Regions from separate parts of the uncultured Plantibacter sp. genome, predicted to be linked through region 2. Evidence: predicted binding sites of a transcription regulator. Region 2 holds the regulator's gene; the other holds the start of a gene.
What was found. The regulator LexA, encoded in region 2, represses DNA repair genes until DNA is damaged. The targets are predictions, from matches to a motif close to TCGAACANNTGTTCGA.

Region 1: the regulator LexA is predicted to act here: its motif matches at 1,768-1,783, upstream of RWN05_RS04865 (tyramine oxidase subunit B).

Annotation. Positions count from the first base shown of each region.
Region 1 is NZ_CAUQHZ010000002.1:242,407-248,913, forward strand. Features, by position in the region: gene RWN05_RS04855 (GNAT family N-acetyltransferase) at 1-683, opposite strand, end outside; gene RWN05_RS04860 (LysR family transcriptional regulator) at 788-1,693, opposite strand; gene RWN05_RS04865 (tyramine oxidase subunit B) at 1,843-2,997, shown strand; gene RWN05_RS04870 (ammonium transporter) at 3,084-4,343, shown strand; gene RWN05_RS04875 (FAD-dependent oxidoreductase) at 4,340-5,494, shown strand; gene RWN05_RS04880 (allantoate amidohydrolase) at 5,491-6,507, shown strand, end outside.
Region 2 is NZ_CAUQHZ010000015.1:38,039-44,545, forward strand. Features, by position in the region: gene hflX (GTPase HflX) at 1-146, shown strand, start outside; gene RWN05_RS15665 (hypothetical protein) at 156-1,070, opposite strand; gene RWN05_RS15670 (methylenetetrahydrofolate reductase) at 1,307-2,305, shown strand; gene metE (5-methyltetrahydropteroyltriglutamate--homocysteine S-methyltransferase) at 2,302-4,629, shown strand; gene lexA (transcriptional repressor LexA) at 4,714-5,412, opposite strand; gene RWN05_RS15685 (LysM peptidoglycan-binding domain-containing protein) at 5,684-6,073, shown strand; gene RWN05_RS15690 (amino acid permease) at 6,163-6,507, shown strand, end outside.

The DNA of each region.
Region 1 (6,507 bases), on a different contig from region 2:
TCTGCGACCCGCCAGGCATCCCGTTCGCCGGGGAGCGATCGGTAGAACGCTAGATCGTCGTCCGCGAGCGCCTCGAGTCCTTCGCGCGCGACCATGTCCTGCGTGTGCGCATCGAGGGTGCCGGTCGCGACCAGGGCGAACAGCTCGTGGAACGCGTCGTCCGGGGCGGCGACGAAACGAAGGCGCTGCGATCGTGCCGGCACCGGATCGGAGGTGGACCTCGCGAAACTGACCCGCTCGGTCGTGCGCGAGAACCCACCGGCGCGTGCAGGCTCGTGGCGCCACCGCACCGCCTCCACGCTCGCAGCGTCATCGGCCCAGGCAGGGGAGACGTCGACGTTGAACTCCAGTGCCGGTCCCGCGCCGAAGGCGTCCAGTCCGGCGCGGATGAGCGCAGCGCCGACACGTTCGGGCTCCGCGACTTCGACCGTGGTGGTGAGGCAGTCGAGCGTGGCGGGCCGGTTCGCATCCGCCTGGCCCCACCAGAGTGCTCGTGCCATCGGGCGACCGTCCTGCTCGGCGATCCACGACCACTCCGGTCGACAGTTCCGACTCGCGAGTTCGGCGGTCAGCCGTTCCGGGTCGATCCAGGCGACGGGTTCGTCGCAGCTCCACGCTTGCAGGAGGGGGACGTCGTCCGGAGTGGCTCGTCGGATGGTGAAGTCGTCGCGGGTGTCGGTCATCGGTTCCAGCTTGGACAGGGTCGACTCGTTTGTCCATGTCGGACAGGAACACCGGGGCTACGCCGTCGAGACGGGAAGCGGACGCGCGGTGTTCGAGTGGGCCTTCACCCGAGCTGTGCGGCCGCGTCGCGGAGACAGGCGATGAACGCGTCGTGGACCGGGCTCTCGTCCACTCGTTCCTGACGAGCGGCCAGCAGGCGTGTCGTCGGCGACCCGGCGAGCGGCACGACGACGATCGACGGCGGCACCAGCTGCCGCACCGACTCGGGCAGGATCGTCGTACCGACGCCGGCCGCGACGAACCCGAGGGCGGTCTCCTGATGGACGACCTCCTCGACCACCTGCGTCCGACTCGACGTGCCGAGGACCTCCGCGACGCGGTCCACGAATCCCGGCATGAGCGCCCGCGGGTAGGAGATCATCGGGACCTCCAAGAGCTCCTCCGCGGTGACCTCGGGTCGCCCTGCCAACGGGTGACCGACCGGGAGGCACGCCACGAGACGCTCCTCGAAGACGACCTCGGTCGTGAGCGCGGGGGAGCTGTCGGATGGCGTCTGCGGGACCTCATCACGGACGATCCCGACGTCGAGGGTGCCGTCGCGGAGCCGGTCGAACTGCTCTCCTGAGGTCAACGGCACCAGGCGCAGCGTCACCCCGGGGCGGCTCGCCCGGAACAGCTGCACGACGCCGGGGAGGACCGTGTAGTTGGCCGAACTCACGAACCCTGCGGTGAGCTCCCCGGCGAGACCGTCGACGAAGTCGCGCATCTCACTCCGGACCGTGTCGAGCTCCTCGACGATGTGTCGCGCCCGCGCCTGGAGGTGTCGTCCGGCGGCGGTCAGCGCCACCCGCCTCGTCGAACGGTCGAACAGCGCGGTGCCGACCTCCTGCTCGAGTCGTGCGACCTGGACGCTCAGCGGTGGCTGCGACATGTGCAGCCGTCGGGCGGCACGACCGAAATGGAGCTCCTCGGCGACGGCGAGGAAGTAGCGCAGCTGGCGGAGCTCCATCCCATCGACGATACGACCCTCGTATTACCGCGCTGTTTCGTCCAGATTGCGAGCGAAACGCTCTCAATCGAGGTTCGAATCGGTATTTGACCAGGACGATCGCGACCGTGTTCGCTGAGGACCACACACCCCGACCTGGAGGACCACCCGTGACCGCAGACGCTTCCCCGAACACCCGGATCGACATGCTCTACCTGAGCGAACCGGAGGTCATCGCCGCCGGCATGAAGGACATGGCCCACTGCATGGAGGTCATGGAGGAGGTGTTGGTGCTCGTCGCGAAGGGTGACTACCGGATGGCCGGCCCGACCGCCAACTCGCACGGAGCACCGATCGGGTTCCCCACCACCTCACCGTTCCCCGGCATGCCGCTCGACGCCGCCGACCGCCGGTTCATGGCGATGCCCGCCTACCTCGGCGGACGCTTCGACACCGCCGGTGTCAAGTGGTATGGGTCGAACGTCGACAACCGCGAGCGGGGCCTCCCGCGCTCCATCCACCTCATCGTGCTCAACGACAAGGAGACCGGCGCGCCCTACGCGATCATGTCCGGCAACCTCGAGAGCGCCTACCGTACCGCTGCCGTGCCGGGAGCCGCCGCGAAGCTCCTGGCACCGGTGGACGCGAAGTCACTCGGCATCATCGGGCCCGGCGCCATGAACAAGAGCGCCCTGCACGCCATGACCACCGCCCGTCCCTCGCTCGACACCATCCGCATCCACGGGCGCCGACGGTCGACGTCCGAGGCGTTCGCCGACTACGTCCGCGAGCACTACCCGCAGTTCACGACGATCGAGATCGCCGAGACGGTCGAGGCCGCCGTGCGCGACTCGGACATCGTCTCCGAAGCCGTCACCGGCCTGGTCGGCTCGGAGAACTACCCGTTCATCGACGGCGACTGGATCAAGCCGGGCGCCTTCCTGAGCCTGCCCGCGAACTTGCGCATGGACAAGGAGTACACCCTCTCCGGCAAGGCGCGCCTCATCGCGGACGCGAAGAAGATCTACGAGGCGTGGGCCGAGGAGTACCCGGCGCCGTCGCACGAGACCGCGTTCGGGATGATCGGCCTCTACTGGCAGGACCTCATCGGGACCGGCGAGCTCGACGAGTCCCGCGTGGTCAACATCGGAGACGTCTTCGACGGGAACGCCGTCGGGCGCGAGTTCCCCGAGCAGCCGGTGCTCTTCAGCGTCGGAGGGATGGGCGTCGAGGACGTCGCGTGGGCGAAGACGATCTACGAGAACGCCGTCGAGCAGGGGATCGGCACGAAGCTCAACCTCTGGGAAGCCCCGGGCCTGGCCTGACCGCCGACCGGCACCGACACCTGTTCCGCCCGAACCCGACGCCGTGGCCGCCCGGCCGCTGTGCACCTCGAACGATGGAGTGATTTGTGGACGCTGGAAACGTCGCCTGGATCCTGACGAGCTCGGCGCTCGTCGCCCTCATGATCCCGGCCCTGGCTCTGTTCTACGGCGGGATGGTCTCGTCCCGCCGCATCCTCAACATGATGATCATGTGCTTCGGCGGGGCCAGCCTCGTCGCGTTGCTCTGGGTGGCCTTCGGGTACTCGCTCGTCTTCGGTGACTCCGTCGGCGGGCTCGGACTCATCGGGAACCCGTTCGAGTTCGCGGGGCTCGACCAGGCACTCGCCGACGACCCCGATGCCGGCATCCCGCTCGCACTCTTCGCGGCGTTCCAACTGCTGTTCGCGGGGGTGACGACGGCACTCGTCGCCGGTGCCGCCGCCGGTCGCATGAAGTACGGCGCGTGGTTGTTGTTCGCCGGGCTCTGGGCGACGCTCGTGTACTTCCCGGTCGCGCACTGGGTGTTCGCCTTCTCGAACGACACGGCGACCGGTGGATGGATCGCGAACACCCTCGGTGCCGTCGACTTCGCCGGTGGGACGGCCGTGCACATGAACGCCGGAGTCGCGGCGCTCGCACTGGCCTTGGTACTCGGTAAGAGCAAGGACTGGGGCGGCAAGCTCCGTCCGCACAACCGCCCGCTCGTCCTCGTCGGCGCCGGACTGCTCTGGATCGGTTGGTACGGCTTCAACGCCGGTTCAGCGCTGGCAGCCGGCAATGCGGCGAGCGTCGTGTTCCTCAACACCACCGTCGCGGCCTGTGCCGGCCTCATCGGCTGGTCCATCGTCGACCGACTCCGCCACGGAGCGGTCACGAGCCTCGGCAGCGCATCGGGGATCATCGCCGCCCTCGTGGCGATCACCCCCGCCTGCGGCGCCGTCTCGCCCATCGGTGCGATCATCATCGGGGCCATCGCGGGCGTCGTCTGCTGCCTCGCCATCGAGTGGAAGTTCCGGCTCGGGTTCGACGACTCCCTCGACGTCGTCGGGGTCCACCTCGTCGGGGGCATCATCGGGACGCTCCTCATCGGGGTGTTCGCGACGGATGCGGCTCCGAACGGACGCTCCGGTCTGCTCTACGGCGGCGGGTTCGAACTGCTCGGCGTGCAGACGATCGCGACCGTCGCGGTCCTCGCCTACTCGTTCATCGTCACCTGGGTGATCGCGAAGCTCATCCAGATCACCATCGGTCTGCGGATCCCCGAGGAGCACGAGGTCGCCGGGATCGACGAGCACGCCCACGCCGAGCGCGCCTACGAGGACGAAGACCTGGAAGCACGCGCATGACCAGCGTCATCGTCGTCGGAGCCGGGCTCGCCGGTGCTGCGGCGGCCTGGCGCCTCGCCCAGGCCGGGCAGGACGTCACCGTCCTCGAGCGGAGTCGTCCGGCCAACGAGTGGGGATCGTCCCACGGATCGGCCCGGATCTTCCGCTACGCCTACCCGGAGGCGTCCTACACCCGTCTCGTCCTCGCGGCGGCATCAGGGTGGGACGAGCTCGGCCTGGAGTACGGGCGTCCACTGATCACGCGGACGGGTGCGCTCGACTTCGGGACGACCCGTCGCCCGGAGCACCTCGCGTCGGTGCTGGCGGAGCACGGCATCGATCATGAGCTGCTCTCCCGAGACGAGGCCAGTGCCCGTTGGGACATCGGCTTCGACACGCCCACCCTGTGGCATCCGGGAGCCGGCGTGATCGACGCGGAGCAGGCGGTGATGGCGATGCTCGAATCCGCCGTCCGCGCCGGAGCCACGGTCCTGAACGACTGGCCGGTCGAGCGGGTCGAGCGGACTGCCACCGGGTACCGGGTGCTCGGGTATGGGGGGAGGGCGTTCGATGCGGAGCAGGTGGTGGTCGCAGCCGGGGGCTGGCTTCCGGACCTGCTCGGCGACCTCGCGCTGCCGGGAGGGTTCCTCGACGCGTTCCCGGCCCTCGAGGTCCGTCAGGAGCAGGCGTATCACTTCCCGTATCGGGACCGGATCGGCGTCGACGCGGAAGGCCCGGCACGATCCGGAGCCGTGTGGCCCACCTTCATCCACAAGTCCGCGCGGATGCAGGTCTACGGGCTCCCCGGAGGCCGCGACGCCGAGTGGCGTGGACAGAAGGTCGCCGAGTACAACGGCGGCAGGCGCATCCCCTCGGCCGCCGATCATGACGGCGTCGTCGACGACGCGAACCGCCGACGGGTCGTCGCCTACGTCCGCGAGTTCCTCCCGAGCCTCGTCCCGGAACCGTATGCGGAGACGACCTGCCTGTTCACGAACACCCCGACGGAGGACTTCGTCATCGACCGGGTCGACGGGATCACGGTCCTGGCGCCCTGCTCCGGCCACGGTGCCAAGTTCGCCCCGCTCATCGGCGAATACGCCCTCGCGCTGGTCGAGGGCCGAGACACTGTGCCGGCGATGTTCCGGCCGAGCCTGGCAGCGGTCCGGTGAACCGCGACACCGTGGTCTCCCTCCTGGACGAGATCGCGGGGATCGGTCTGGATGCGCGTCGGGGAGGCTACTCGCGGCCCGTCTACTCCACGGCCGAACTCGAGCTGCGGGAGTGGTTCGTCGGTCAGGCCGAGCGCCGTGGCCTCGACGTGGACATCGACGGGAACGGGGTCATCCGCGCCTGGTGGCATGTGCCGTCCCGTTCGACGGCGGGTGCGGTGGTCACCGGGAGCCATCTCGATTCGGTCCCCGGCGGTGGCGCCTACGACGGACCACTCGGGGTCGCATCGGCGTTGGTCGCGATCGATCACCTGCGCTCGCGTGGCTTCGAGCCGGCCAAGCCGATCGTCGTCGCGGTCTTCCCGGAGGAGGAAGGCTCGCGCTTCGGCGTCGCTTGCCTCGGCTCACGGCTCCTCACCGGTGCGATCAGTCCGGAGCGGGCCCTGGCCCTGCGCGACGTGGAGGGCGACACCTTCGCCGAGGTCCTCGCACGCAATGGTGTCGATCCGCGGGGTGTGGGGCCCGATCCGGCCGGGCTCGGAGCGATCGACGCGTTCGTCGAGCTCCACGTCGAGCAGGGGCGGGCACTGGTCGACCTCGATCGCCCGGTCGCGATCGGCTCGAGCATCCTGGGGCATGGACGGTGGCGGGTGTCGATCCGCGGTGAAGGAAATCATGCGGGGACGACGCTCATGCAGGATCGACGGGACCCGCTCGTCGCGGCTGCGCGGATGATCACCGAGATCCGCACGATCGGACTGGCGACGCCTGACGCTCGGGCGACCGTCGGCCGGGTTTTTCCGTGGCCGGGAGGCACGAACGTGATCGCGTCGAGCGTGGACTTCTGGATCGACGTCCGCCATCCCGACGACACCGTGACCGCCGCGATCGTGGCGGCGATCACCGATCGCCTGTCGCTCATCGCAGCGGAGGAGGGATGCATGGCCGCGATCACCGAGGAGTCGTTCAGCGCCACGACCGACTTCGACCCGTTGCTCCGCGGGCGCCTCGAA
Region 2 (6,507 bases):
TCACGCTGCTGCACGAACGCGGCAAGGTGCTGACGACGGACTACGACGAGCGTGGCACGATCGTGCACGCCCTGGTCGGTGCCGAGCTCGCCGCCGCCCTCGCGCCGTTCGCCGAGGTCGTCCCGGCACCAGCCGTGGCCGGCTGACCCGACTCCTCACACGCAGCGCGCGCGGACGGCATCCTTGAGCGCCTCCGCCGTGTCGGCGTCGAGCGGGAGGGTCATGACGGCCTCCGGGCCGTCATCGATCCGCACGACGAGTGGGAAGAGGGTCCCCACCTTGTCCTCCGCCAGGGCGTGCGGGTCGCACCGGGTCGGCACGACCCGGAGTTCGATGGACTGCGGACCGCTTGCGGCGTCGACGGTCAGGCTGAGTGGCCAGTCCTGGGGTGGGTCACCGCCGTCGTCCGTCGGCGCCGGTCGCAGCAGCACCGTCGACCGCAGCGCGACGAGCTCCAGCCGACCCGGAGCGTCGGTCGGCACCGCCGTGATCGTCAGGACGGCGACCGTCGTGGCTCCGGCACCTTCGAGGCGGATCCCGGGAGTGGCGGCCACCTCGGCGATGCGCTGCACCGCCGACACCGTGCACGTCGAGGTACGGATCCGCTGCAGCGCGTTCGTCGGATCGGACAGGCCGGATGCGGTGAGGACGGCGCCGTCGTCGAGTCTGAGCTGGAGATCGACCTGCACGTCCTCGTCGCGTGCGTCGCAGTCGACCGGTGGCAGCTCGACGGCGAGATCCGTGGTCTGTCCAGCGCGGATCGTCGAGGATCGGTCCCGGACGGTCGGCGCGGTGAACGCCGAACCCGCCAGCTCGAGTCCGACGATCGTGATGTCGTGGTCGCCGCCGTTGCCGACCCGGACGATCGCGGCGTCGCTCGCGTACTGATCGCGGTTCTGGCGGAACTCGATCACGAGCTCCTCCGCTGCGGCTGCGCGCGTCGTCGGCGGTACGGGCGAGCCGACGGCCGTGCACCCGGACACGGCGAGCACCACCGCCACGCAGGACGCGATGACGCGCGAGCCGAGCGCTGGACGCTCGTCGCCCCGGTGCCTGGTGCCCACGGTCATGGCATCAGCGTAGGACCGGAGCGCCGCCGGGGGAATGTGTCGCAGGATGACGCTGTCGGACGGATGTCCGTCGCGCGGATCGTCGGGCGTTGCTATCGTCGTGCGCATCGTAACCGCCCTCACCGGCGGAATCGGAGCGACAGCCGAGCCCGGCACCCGCCCACGACACACCAGCGGAACCGCTGCGTGCTGCGTGGTCGCCGGCTCTCGATCCGCTGCCACCGAGACGAGACCCCATGACCATGACGGAGCCCGCCTGTCCCGGGCGTACCCCCTTCTCCTTCGAGCTGTACCCGCCCAAGACACTCGACGGCGGCGTCGCGCTCGCACGGACGGTCGAGCACCTGGCCGCCGCCGGCCCGGAGTTCATCTCGGTGACCTTCGGCGCCGGTGGTTCCTCGCGAACGGCGAGCCTGGACGTGCTGCGGAGCATCCGGACGTCGACCTCGGTGGACCCGATGGCCCACCTCACCTGCGTCGGGTCGACGCACGCCCAGGCCAGCCGACTCATCAAGGACTTCCTCGATGCCGGGGTGCACAGTTTCCTCGCGCTCCGCGGCGACCCGCCCGCCGGAGCCGTCGAGGGCGACGCCTTCCTCGGTGATCTGGGGAGTGCCGCGGAACTCGTGCAGCTCATCGGCCGGGTCAGTGCCGAGCACGAGCCCTACGCCGAGGGGTCGCTGGTCGGCCTCCCGGGCGCGGTGCAGCTCGGGCGACGCCATCGGCCGCGGATCGCGGTCGCCGCGTTCCCCAACGGACACCCGCGGTCGCGGTCGACGACGCAGGACCTCGACACCCTGTTGGCCAAGCAGGCGGCTGGGGCGACGCTCGCCATCACCCAGCTCTTCTTCCACGCCGACGATTACCTCGCCTTCGTCGAACGCGCGAGACGTCACGGCGTCACCATGCCCATCCTGCCGGGCGTGATGCCCATCACGAGTCCGGCGCGGTTGCGTCGGGTGCTCGAGCTCAGCGGCGAGGCGCTGCCGAGCGACCTGGCCATCGCGCTCGAGGTCGAGCCGGACGAAGCGGGACGGATCGACATCGGCACCGACTACTCCGCGAGGCTCATCCGCGACGTCGTCGCGGGCGGCGCGCCGGGCGTCCACCTCTACGCCTTCAACCAGCATCGGACAGTGCTCGACGTGTTGCACCGTGCCGGCATCCCCGTACCAGGCGACCGACCGGTCCGTCATCCCATCCCCGATCCACTCACCAGCAAGGACGCACGATGAACCCCACCTCCGCATTCCCCGCCGGCACCATCCTCGGCTACCCGCGCATCGGGCCGAACCGGGAGTTGAAGCGCGCCGTCGAGTCCTTCTGGGCCGGCCGGATCGACGCCGAGGCGCTCGAGCGGACGGCCGCCGAGCTGCGCGCCGCCACGCGTGCCCGCCTCGCGGGGCTCGGCCTCGACCCGACGAACGCCGCGATCCCCGAGAGCTTCTCGTTCTACGACCAGGTCCTGGACGCCGCGCTCACCGTCGGTGCCGTCCCGGAGCGCTTCTCGTCGCTCGTCGGGGCCGACGGTCGGGTCGACCTCGCCGGGGCGTTCACGATCGCTCGTGGCGCCGGCGACCTCGCCCCGCTCGAGATGACGAAGTGGTTCGACTCGAACTACCACTACCTCGTCCCGGAGATCGGCGAGTCGACGCCGTTCGCGCTCTCCGACGACCGGGTGATCGAGCAGTTCCGCGAGGGCCTCGCCGAGGGGTACGTGACGCGGCCGGTCATCGTGGGCCCCGTGACGTTCCTGCTGCTGTCCAAGGCGGCCGAGGGGGCCTCAGCGGGATTCGCCCCGATCGATCGACTGGAGGCGTTGCTGCCCGTCTACGCGGAACTCCTCCAGCGCCTCGCCGCTGCCGGCGCGCCCTGGGTACAGCTCGACGAACCCGCACTGGTGTCGGAGACGTTCGACGTGCCGAGGTCGACGGTCCTCGCGGCGCTCGAACGATCGACGAGCGTCCTGTCCGCCGTGTCGGACCGCCCGGCGATCTTCGTCGCGGCTCCCTACGGTGCCTTGGGCGACGCCCTCCCGGTGCTCGCCGACTCGGGGGTCGAGGCCGTCGGTGTCGACCTCGTCCGAGGAGGCCTGCCGGACTCGTCACCCGGACTCGCCACGAAGACCGTCGTCGCGGGAGTGATCGACGGCCACAACGTGTGGCGCGGCGACCTGGCAGCCGCGGCCGATCTCCTGGCGCGCGCGGCGGAGCGCTTCCCGCAGCTCGCGGTGTCCACCTCGACGTCCCTCCTGCACGTCCCGCACGACGTGTCGGTGGAGACGAAGCTCGACCCCCGTCTCCGGAGCTGGCTCGCCTTCGCCGACCAGAAGGTGGATCAGATCGCGGTCCTCGCACGCGGCCTCACCCGGGGGCGTGCGTCCATCGCGACCGAGCTCACGGCAGCGTCGGCCGCGCTCGACGATCGGCTGGCCGCGCCCGGGGTCGTCGATACCACCATCCGCGCACGGACGGCGGCGCTCGCGCCAGCGGACTTCACGCGGGACGACTACCAGGAGCGCGCAACGGCGCAGGAGCAGGCGCTCGGCCTGCCGTTCCTCCCGACGACGACGATCGGCTCGTTCCCGCAGACCGGGGACATCCGTCGCGCCCGCGCACAGCGGGTCGCAGGGACACTCGACGAGGAGGCCTACGTCGCGACGATGCGCGCGGAGATCGGGCGCGTCGTGGCGCTGCAGGAGGATCTGGGGATCGACGTCGTCGTCCACGGCGAGCCCGAGCGCAACGACATGGTCCAGTACTTCGCCGAACACCTCGACGGCTTCGCCGTGACGGAGCACGGCTGGGTGCAGTCCTACGGTTCACGGTGCACCCGTCCGTCGATCCTGTGGGGGGACGTCTCGCGACCGGCGCCGATCACGGTCGAGTGGTCGGCCTACACGCAGTCGTTGACCACCAAGCCGGTGAAGGGCATGCTCACGGGCCCGGTGACGATCCTCGCGTGGTCGTTCGTGCGCGACGACCAACCGCTCGCCGAGACGGCGAACCAGGTCGCCCTCGCCCTGCGTGACGAGATCGCCGACCTGGAGCGGGCCGGCATCCGCATCATCCAGGTCGACGAACCCGCCCTCCGCGAGCTGCTCCCGCTCCGGCGGGCGGACCAGGGGCGGTACCTCGACTGGTCGGTCGGTTCGTTCCGGCTGGCGACCGCGGGCGTGCGCGCCGAGACCCAGATCCACACCCACCTCTGTTACTCGGAGTTCGGGGTGGTGATCGACGCGATCCGGCGTCTGGACGCCGACGTGACGAGCATCGAGGCGGCTCGGTCGCGGATGGAGGTCGTGTCCGACATTCGGGCGAGTGGTTTCGACCACGGCATCGGCCCGGGCGTCTACGACATCCACTCGCCTCGGGTGCCGAGCGTCGCGGAGGTGACCGCGTTGCTCGAGATCGCGCTGGAGGGGATCCCGCAGCGCCAGGTCTGGGTGAACCCGGACTGCGGGCTCAAGACGCGAGGGTACGAGGAGACGGTCGCCTCCCTCACCAACATCGTCGAGGCCACGCGCGTCGTCCGCGCACGAGTCGGTGCGACCGGCTGACGTCGTCGGTCCGGCACGGACGAGGGCCGGCACGATCCACGGATCGTCCCGGCCCTCGTCGGTGTCGCGGAGTGGTCCGGTCGGTCAGACCGTCCGGAGCACGGCGACGACCTTGCCGAGGACCTCGGCGTGGTCGCCGAGGATCGGTTCGAAGGCCGAGTTCCGGGGGAGCAGCCAGGTGTGGCCGTCGCGCTGGCGGAACACCTTCACGGTCGCCTCCTCGTCGAGCATGGCCGCGACGATCTCGCCGTTCTCGGCGGTCTTCTGCTCGCGGATGACGACCCAGTCGCCGTCGCAGATCGCGGCGTCGACCATCGAGTCGCCGACGACCTTCAGCATGAACAGACTGCCCTTGCCGACCAGCTGACGCGGCAGGGGGAAGATCTCCTCGACCTGCTGCTCGGCCGTGATCGGGATGCCGGCGGCGATGCGACCGACGAGCGGGACCATGGCTGCGTCGCCGACCGGGGGAGCGGAGTCGGGGTCGCTGCCCTCGACGGCGCTCGGCAGGTCGATGAGCACCTCGATGGCGCGGGGACGGTTGGGATCGCGTCGGAGGTATCCGCTGAGTTCGAGCTGTCCGAGTTGGTGCGTGACACTCGACAGGGAGGCGAGCCCGACGGCGTCGCCGATCTCGCGCATGCTCGGCGGATATCCGCGCTGTGAGACCGAACGCTGGATGACGTCGAGGATCGCCAGCTGCTTGTCGCTCAGGCTCTTCCGTCGCCGGGTGCCGCCGATCTGGCGCTCCCGGGCTCCGTCGCCCGCCGTGTTCGCTGCCATCTTCGCTCCTGCCCTGATCGGCTGTCGGTGACCGATGTCGGTGGGTGGTGGTGTACTGCTTCCAACACTCGAAACTGTATCCGCACCAGCTCGTCCAGACAAACATCTGTTCGAGCGTGTCGCCGATCCCGCGCGCCTCAGGTACGAAGACAGGGTTGAGTATTCGAACAATCGAAGATATATTCGGAACACAGGTTCGTATCCGGCACTCCTGACCGAGTGTCGGATACGAGTCCTCATCACACGATGAGCACACTCTTGGAGGGTTGACATGAGCGCAGCACTGATCGGGTCCCACCGGGCGCTTCCCGCACGGACGGCGCAGGTACCGACGTCAGACGCACCGTCTACACGCCGACTCCGCCTGACGAAGCGCGGTCGTGTCGTCTTCACCACGCTCGCCGCCATCCCGCTGGTCATCGGCGTCGCGGTCGTCGGACTCTCCGCAGGCGGTGCCGCGGCCAACACGGCGGCGGGAGCCACGTTCACGTACATCACGGTCGACCCGGGCGAGTCGCTCTGGCAGCTGGCCGAGTCCATCGCGCCCGACGCCGACCCGCGCGACGTCATCGCCGAGATCATGAACCTCAACCAGCTCAGCACCGCCGGTGTCGAGCCGGGGCAGCGACTGGCGATCCCGCACCGGTACGCGGCCGAGTAGGCCGACAATCGGCGGGTCTCTCCGCGCTGGTTCTCAGCTATCGTCGATGACGCGGTGCAACGACGCCCGCAGCATCGTCGGAGGTAAGCATGAGTACAGACGATCGGAGCCGCTCGCTGCTGCGGAAGAAGCCGATCGCGGAGATCGAGGATGAGACCTCCGGTTCGAAGCTGTTCAAGAGCCTCGGGCTCTGGCAACTCACGGCCATCGGGGTCGGTGGCATCATCGGGGTGGGGATCTTCTCCCTCGCCGGACTCGTCGCTCACGGGAGCGAGACCTCGCCCGCTGTCGGGCCGGCGGTCCTCTTCTCCTTCCTGATCGCCGGTCTCGCCTCCGCGGCCGCGGCGTTGTCGTACGCGGAGTTCGCCGGCATGATCCCGAGAGCCGGGTCCGCCTACACCTACGGGTATGTGGCGCTCGGCGAGGTCATCGGC